One region of the Streptomyces sp. NPDC047017 genome, then DNA from elsewhere that is predicted to be linked to it. Evidence: riboswitches for the same ligand, from Rfam matches in the RefSeq annotation. Region 1 holds a riboswitch; the other holds the start of a gene.
The links. A riboswitch is a leader RNA that binds a small molecule or an ion and turns the genes downstream of it on or off. The one in region 1 is predicted to bind ZMP and ZTP.
Positions count from the first base shown of each region.

Region 1 (3,787 bases):
GGCGACGGCCGCGTCCCCGACCCCGCCGCAGCCGATGACGGCGACCGCGTCGCCGCGGCCGACGTCGCCGGTGTTGATCGCCGCGCCGATGCCGGCCATCACGCCGCAGCCCAGCAGCCCGGCCACGGCCGGGGAGACGTCCGGGTCGACCTTGGTGCACTGCCCGGCTGCGACCAGCGTCTTCTCCGCGAAGGCGCCGATACCGAGCGCCGGGGAGAGTTCGGTGCCGTCGGTCAGGGTCATCCGCTGCCGGGCGTTGTGGGTGTCGAAGCAGTACCAGGGGCGCCCGCGCAGGCAGGCGCGGCAGGCGCCGCACACGGCACGCCAGTTGAGGACCACGAAGTCGCCGGGCGCGACGTCGGTGACGCCGTCGCCGACCGACTCGACCACGCCCGCGGCCTCGTGACCGAGCAGGAAGGGGAACTCGTCGTTGATGCCACCCTGCTGGTAGTGCAGGTCGGTGTGGCAGACCCCGCACGCCTGGATCTGGACGACGGCCTCCCCGGGTCCCGGGTCCGGCACGACGATCGTCTCGACCCGTACGGGTTCGTCCTTCCCGGGTGCGATCACGCCGCGCACTTCCTGGGCCATGGTGGGAGTCCCTTCCGTCGACCGGTGTCCGTCCCCCCGACCCTACGCCGCGAGTGATCGGTGGGGACGCGGATCCGGGCGGCGGCGGCAGGACCGCGGGGCCGGCCGGTGCCGGGCGTCAGTGCTGGATCGCGGGGACCAGGCCGAAGAGCGGGGAGACCAGGCCGGTGACCTGCTCCAGCCGGTTCACCTGGTTGAGGTCGCGTACGTGCTGGAGCCCGGAGAGCTGCTCGGAGACCGAGGGGAGCCGGTTCTGCTGGTCCGCCGGGACGCCGGTGGTGGCGACCGAGTCGAGCAGGCCCACGGGCACCGCCCTGCCCACGATGGGGACGGGCGAGCCGGCGGCGCTCGCCGGCAGCGCGGCCAGACCCGTGACCGAGGCGGCGAGAGAGGCGACGGCGACGATACGTCGAGTGGAGATCATGTCCTCTGCAACGCCGCCGGACGGGTCCGGACACGGCCGCCCCGTACCGCTCACCCGTCAGGGCGAGCGCGCCGGTCCGCGCGGCTGCGCTTGCCGGGCCGGGCGCGCCGGAGGAGGCTCGGTAGGAGAGGCCGGTGGGCGGCCCGCCTCCCCGGGCCGCGGCCTCGCAGGAGGTCACCATGGCGACCACGGCACATCCCGCCTTCGACACCGACGCGTTGCGCCGGGGCATCGAGGAGCACACGGCGTCCACACTGCTGTCGCTCTACGCGGACGACGCCGAGATACGCATCGTGGACCGCGACGCCCAGCCCAGCCACCCCAAGGTGGTCAAGGGGCGCGGGCAGATCGGCGCGATGCTGGACGACGTCTACGGCCGCGACATGACGCACCGGCTGGAGCGGTGCGTCGTCCAGGGCGACCACGCGGCGTACGTGGAGTCCTGCGCGTATCCGGACGGCGTCCGGGTCCTCGCCGAGTCCATGATCTCGCTGCGCGACGGCAAGATCGCCGAACAGGTCATGATCCAGGCATGGGACGAGTAGGGAGGAGGGCCGCGCGGGTCCAGGTCAGCTCTCGCCTGACCTGGACCTTCTCGGCACGGGCCGGCGCCGGGCACGCGCGTTCCTCGCTCGTGCGGCGCCCGCGTCCCGCGCCTGCCGTACCCCGGCCGGTCCCGTTCCCGCTGCTGCGGTCGGTGCTGCGCACGGCGCTGCGGTGCCGTCCGCGCCACCGGACACCGCACCCGCCCCGGGCCCGGCGGCGCTGACCGGCACCCCCGGCCGGTGGGGCGACGGGCCTGGCATAGGCTGGAGGCGGGCCGTGACTGGCGCTGAGGTGGAGCACCACCGGGGAGCGGCTCCGCGAAGTCACAGCCGCGCGCCTGGGCGATCCGTCGAACGCTCAGGAGTGGATCATGTCCCAGGTCACGTCTCAGGCCGCGTCTCGGGCCCGCCTCATGGACGGCACCGCGCTCGCCCGCCGCATCGTCGGGCAGACCGCGCACCGGGCCGCCGCGCTCACCGAGCGCACGGGGGTGCGGCCGTGTCTGGCGACCGTGCTCGTCGGCGCGGACCCCGCCTCCGTCACCTACGTCAGGATGAAGCAGAACCGCTGCCGCGCGGCGGGCATCGCCTCCCGGCACGTGGAACTGCCCGCCGCGACCACCACCGGGGAACTGGTCGCCGCGCTGCGCGACCTCTCCGCCGACCCGGCGGTCCACGGCATCCTGCTGCAGCACCCGGTGGGCGACCACATCGACGAGCGCGCCGCGTTCGAGGCGATCGCGCCCGAGAAGGACGTCGACGGCGTCACCTTCGCCTCCTTCGCCACGATGAGCTTCGGGCTGCCCGGCTTCGTGTCCTGCACGCCCGGCGGCATCATGCGGCTGCTCGACGCCTACGACGTGGACCCGGCGGGCAAGCGGGCCGTGGTGGTGGGCCGCAGCGCGATCCTCGGCAAGCCGGCGGGCATGCTGCTGCTCGCCCGGGACGCCACGGTGACGTACTGCCACTCCCGGACCCGGGAACTGCCGTCCGTGCTGCGCGAGGCGGACATCGTGGTCGCCGCGGTGGGCCGGCCGCGGCTGGTGCGCGGCGAGGACGTCAAGCCGGGCGCGGTGGTGATCGACGCGGGCTACAACCCGGGCAACGTCGGTGACGTCGACTTCGACTCGGCGGCGGAGCGGGCCTCGCTGATCACCCCGGTCCCCGGCGGCGTCGGCCCGATGACCATCGCCACCCTTCTGGAGCAGACCATGACCGCGGCGTCCCGGCAGCTCGGGGCCTGAACGGCGCGCCGCCGGCCCCGGGGTCCGGGCGCCCGGCCGGGGCCGCGGCGGCCGCCGGACCGCAGGTCGCCGACGGGCGGCGGCCCACCGCCCGGGCCATACTGACGGTCGTGCGCATAGCCATCATGACGGCCGGGTCCCGGGGCGACGTGGCACCGTTCACCGGGCTCGGACTCGGCCTGGCCCGGGCGGGCCACGCGGTCACCCTGGTCACCCACGGATGCTTCGAGCCCCTGGTCGCCGGGTCGGGGCTCGGGTTCCATCCGCTGCCGGTGGACCCGCGCGCCGAGCTGGACTCCGCGCGCGGGCGGGGGCTGCACCGCAGCGCGACCGGCGCGGGCAAGATGGTGCGCGCCGTCGGGCTGGCCCGGGCGGCGCTCGCGCGCATGACGGACGGGCTGATCGCGGCGGCCGAGAAGAGCGACGTGCTGCTGCTGTCCGGGTCCCTGGGGCCGGTCGGGCACGCCATCGCCGAGGCGCTGGAACTGCCCAGCATGGGCGTCCATCTGCAACCCCTCTCCCCCACCCGGGAGTTCGCCCCTCCGCTGCTGGGCGGCGGGCACTTCGGCGGCCCGGCGAACCGGCTCGCGGGACACGGGGTGAACCTCGCCGTGGAACGGGTCTTCTCCGCCGCGGTACCGGCCGTACGGGCCCGGCTGGGGCTGCCTCCCGCACGGCTCGGGACCGCGCTGCGCATCCGGGCCGGCATGCGCCGCCCGGTGCACCACGGCTTCAGCCCGCTGGTGGTGCCCCGCCCGCACGACTGGCGGCCGGGCCTCGAAGTGTGCGGCTACTGGTGGCCCTACGACGGTGACGAGCGGCTCCCCGCCGCGCTGCGGGAGTTCCTGGACGCCGGGCCGCCACCGGTCTTCGTCGGCCTGGGCAGCGCCACCGTGCCCGACCCGGCCCGGCTCAGCGGCACGATCGTGCGCGCGCTGCGCCGGGCCGGGCTGCGCGGGGTGGTGCAGCGCGGCTGGGGCGGC
Region 1 is NZ_JBEYVW010000009.1:232,751-236,537, forward strand. Features, by position in the region: gene ABZ858_RS17790 (S-(hydroxymethyl)mycothiol dehydrogenase) at 1-591, opposite strand, end outside; gene ABZ858_RS17795 (hypothetical protein) at 710-1,015, opposite strand; gene ABZ858_RS17800 (nuclear transport factor 2 family protein) at 1,195-1,560, shown strand; ZMP/ZTP riboswitch at 1,828-1,911, shown strand; gene ABZ858_RS17805 (bifunctional 5,10-methylenetetrahydrofolate dehydrogenase/5,10-methenyltetrahydrofolate cyclohydrolase) at 1,932-2,804, shown strand; gene ABZ858_RS17810 (glycosyltransferase) at 2,930-3,787, shown strand, end outside.

Region 2 (3,787 bases), on a different contig from region 1:
CAGGCCGACGGAGGCCCGGTCGGCGCCCTGGCGGGCGGACTTGTCCTTGAACTGGGTCATCCGGGACGCCTCGCCGAAGCCGGTGAGGCAGTTCATCACCCAGGCGAGCTGGGCGTGCTCGGGCACATGGCTCTGCACGAAGAGGGTGCAGCGCTCCGCGTCGAGACCGGCGGCCAGCAGCTGGGCGGCGGCCAGCCGGGTGTTGGCGCGCAGTTCGGCCGGGTCCTGCGGCACGGTGATCGCGTGCAGGTCGACGACCATGTAGAACGCGTCGTGGGACTCCTGCAGCTCCACCCACTGGCGGACGGCGCCGAGGTAGTTGCCGAGGTGGAACGAGCCTGCGGTGGGCTGGATTCCGGAAAGTACGCGGGGGCGGTCGACGGAGGCCATGGGGCCCATTCTCTCATCGGCCGGGGCGGGATCGGGCCGCGCGGCGGGGGTGGCGCGGGGCGCGGGGACGCGCGGGCCGCCGTGGCCGCCCGCGCGGTTCCCCGCGCCCCGTTCCGGAGCCGTCAGCCCAGGTCGATCTCGGGGTAGAGCGGGAAGCCGGCCACCAGATCCGTGGCCCGCCGGGAGATCTCGTCGGAGATCTTCGCGTCGAGCACGTGCTGCGCCTTGGAGGGGGTGCCCTTGCCGGTGGTGCCGGGCTCGGCGGCGGTCAGCACGCGGTCGATCAGGCCGGCCACCTCGTCCATCTCGGCGGTGCCCAGGCCGCGGGTGGTCAGGGCGGGGGTGCCGACGCGGATGCCGGAGGTGTACCAGGCGCCGTTGGGGTCGGCCGGGATCGCGTTGCGGTTGGTGACGATGCCGGAGTCGAGGAGCGCGGCCTCGGCCTGGCGGCCGGTGAGGCCGTAGGAGGAGGCGACGTCGATCAGGTTCAGGTGGTTGTCGGTGCCGCCGGTCACCAGGGTCGCGCCGCGCCGCAGCAGGCCCTCGGCGAGGGCGCGGGCGTTGTCCACGATGCGCTGCGCGTAGTCCTGGAAGGAGGTCCTGCGGGCCTCGGCCAGGGCGACCGCCTTGGCGGCCATGACGTGCGGCAGCGGACCGCCCAGGACCATCGGGCAGCCGCGGTCGACCTGGTCCTTGAGGGAGTCGTCGCACAGCACCATGCCGCCGCGCGGGCCGCGCAGCGACTTGTGGGTGGTGGTGGTGACGATCTGCGCGTGCGGCACCGGGTCGAAGTCGCCGGTGAGGACCTTGCCCGCGACCAGGCCCGCGAAGTGCGCCATGTCCACCAGGAGGGTGGCGCCGACCTCGTCGGCGATCTCGCGCATGATCCGGAAGTTCACCAGGCGGGGGTAGGCGGAGTAGCCGGCGACGATGATCAGCGGCTTGAACTCGCGGGCGGAGGCGCGCAGGGCCTCGTAGTCGATCAGGCCGGTGGCCGGGTCGGTGCCGTAGGAGCGCTGGTCGAACATCTTGCCGGAGATGTTGGGGCGGAAGCCGTGGGTGAGGTGGCCGCCGGCGTCCAGGGACATGCCGAGCATGCGCTGGTTGCCGAAGGCGCGGCGCAGTTCGGCCCAGTCCTGCGCGGAGAGGTCGTTGACCTGGCGGGCGCCCGCCTTCTCCAGGGCGGGCAGCTCGACGCGCTGGGCGAGGACCGCCCAGAAGGCGACGAGGTTGGCGTCGATGCCGGAGTGCGGCTGGACGTAGGCGTGGCGGGCGCCGAAGAGTTCGCGGGCGTGCTCGGCGGCGAGCGACTCGACGGTGTCGACGTTGCGGCAGCCGGCGTAGAAGCGGCGGCCGACGGTGCCCTCGGCGTACTTGTCGCTGAACCAGTTGCCCATGGCCAGCAGGGTGGCCGGGGAGGCGTAGTTCTCGGAGGCGATCAGCTTGAGCATCTCGCGCTGGTCGGCGACCTCCTGGCCGATGGCGTCGGCGACGCGCGGCTCGACGGCGCGGACCACGTCGAGGGCGGCGCGGAAGGCGGTGGACTCGTTGGACAGGGGCGCAGACATCTTCGGGGACCTCCGGACGGGGGCGTTCGGCGTTCACGGTGCGGCCCAGGCGCACGGCACAGTTTCCCGCTCGGGCCGCTCCCCGATGGTCCGTCCCATCCCAGCGCGCCAGTCACGGCCCGTGCGTCAGCCTACCGGCCGGGCCGTGGGTGGACGCTGCGGCGTCCACCATGCGAGCGGCCCGCGCGGCCGAGCAGTCCGCGCGGCCCGAGCAGTCCGAGCGGCCCCGGGAGCGCGTCAGGCGTCCGCGGCCAGCCGCCAGGCGCCGACCTCCCGGTGGGCGGAGTCGTGGATCGCCGAGCCGTCGCCGGGTTCCAGGGCGTAGTGGTGCAGGTTGCCGCCCCAGTAGCGCAGGATGCGGCCCAGCTCGCGGGCCTTCTGCTCGGCCGGCTGCGCGTCGTCCACGGTGACCTCCAGCAGGAACTTCACGTCCGTCGTCTCCCATCGGGCGGGGTCGGGGCCTGTGACCTCCATTGTTTCATTGAGCCGCCGGTTGAGACCTGGGGTTCCGGTCCGGCTGGTACGGCCGCGCAGAAGGCACCGGAAGTCTCAAAAGGGCAGACAGGGCTCAGAGGACGCGGACGGGGTTCAGAGGATGACGTGCGGGAGGAAGCGGGCGTACTCGTCGGTGATCAGGCCGGACGACTCGCGGATGCCGAGCCCGGCGGACTCGTCCGCGACGACCCAGGCGCCCAGCACCACATGGTTGCCGTCGAAGGCGGGCAGCGGGGCGAGCGCCTGGTAGCAGCAGGGCTCGTCGCGCGGGGCGGGGGCAAAGGAGCCTGGTTCGTGCACGGTCACTCCGGCGCCCTCGCGGCCGAGCAGCGGCTTGGCGACGTAGCCGGTGGTGGCGGCCAGTTCGCGGGGGCCGTCCAGATAGGCGGGGAGCAGGTTGGGGTGGCCCGGGTACAGCTCCCAGAGGATCGCCAGCAGCGCCTTGTTGCTGAGCAGCATCTTCCAGGCGGGCTCGATCCACAGGGTGGAGCCGGTGCCGCCGCCGTTGTCGAGGGTGTCCAGGACGTGCCCGGCGAAGCGGTCGGTGGTGAGCCATTCCCAGGGGTAGAGCTTGAAGATGCCGCGGATGAAGCGCAGGCCGTTGTCGACGAACCGGCCCGACAGCGGGTCCCAGCCGATCTCCTCCATGGATATCCAGTCGGTGGCCAGGCCCGCCTGCTCGGCGGTCTCCTTGAGGTAGGCGACCGTCATCAGGTCCTCGCCGAGTTCGTCCTCGGCGGAGTGCGCGAAGTGCAGCGGGCTGCCCGGCGGGAGCAGGCGGGCCTGGGCGCGCCAGGCGTCGACGAGCCGTTCGTGCAGGGAGTTCCACTGGTCAGCGCCGGGGAAACGGTCCTGCATCCAGAACCACTGCGGTGAGGCGGCCTCGACCAGGGAGGTGGGCGTGTCGGCGTTGTACTCCAGCATCCTGGCCGGGCCGGTGCCGTCGTAGCGGAGGTCGAAACGGCCGTAGACGGAGGGGAGTTCGGCGCGCCGCTGCCAGGACTCGGCGACGGCCCCGGCGACCCGCGGGTCGGTGATGCCGAGGTCGGCGAAGCGACCGGCGGTGACGATGTGGCCGGCGGCGGCCAGGCACATGGTGTGCAGTTCCTCGACGGTCTCCTCCAGCGCCTCCACCTCGGGCAGGGTGAAGGCGTAGTAGGCGCTCTCGTCCCAGTAGGGGCGCAGGGAGTCGTCGGGGTGGCGGGTGAGCGGGTAGATCAGGCCCTGGGCCTCGACGGTCTGCTGCCAGCCGGGGCGGGGGGTGATCGTACGGCGTTCCATGCCGGGCTCAGCCGCCGGAGCTGCCGTGGCCGCCGCCGAAGCCGCCGCGGTCG
Region 2 is NZ_JBEYVW010000013.1:82,949-86,735, forward strand. Features, by position in the region: gene trpS (tryptophan--tRNA ligase) at 1-390, opposite strand, end outside; gene ABZ858_RS22055 (glycine hydroxymethyltransferase) at 513-1,958, opposite strand; ZMP/ZTP riboswitch at 1,995-2,084, opposite strand; gene ABZ858_RS22060 (hypothetical protein) at 2,196-2,387, opposite strand; gene ABZ858_RS22065 (glutathionylspermidine synthase family protein) at 2,547-3,734, opposite strand; gene ABZ858_RS22070 (hypothetical protein) at 3,742-3,787, opposite strand, start outside.
Region 2: it holds a riboswitch for ZMP and ZTP, as region 1 does, so the genes downstream of both, ABZ858_RS22055 (glycine hydroxymethyltransferase) here and ABZ858_RS17805 (bifunctional 5,10-methylenetetrahydrofolate dehydrogenase/5,10-methenyltetrahydrofolate cyclohydrolase) in region 1, are expected to answer to the same signal.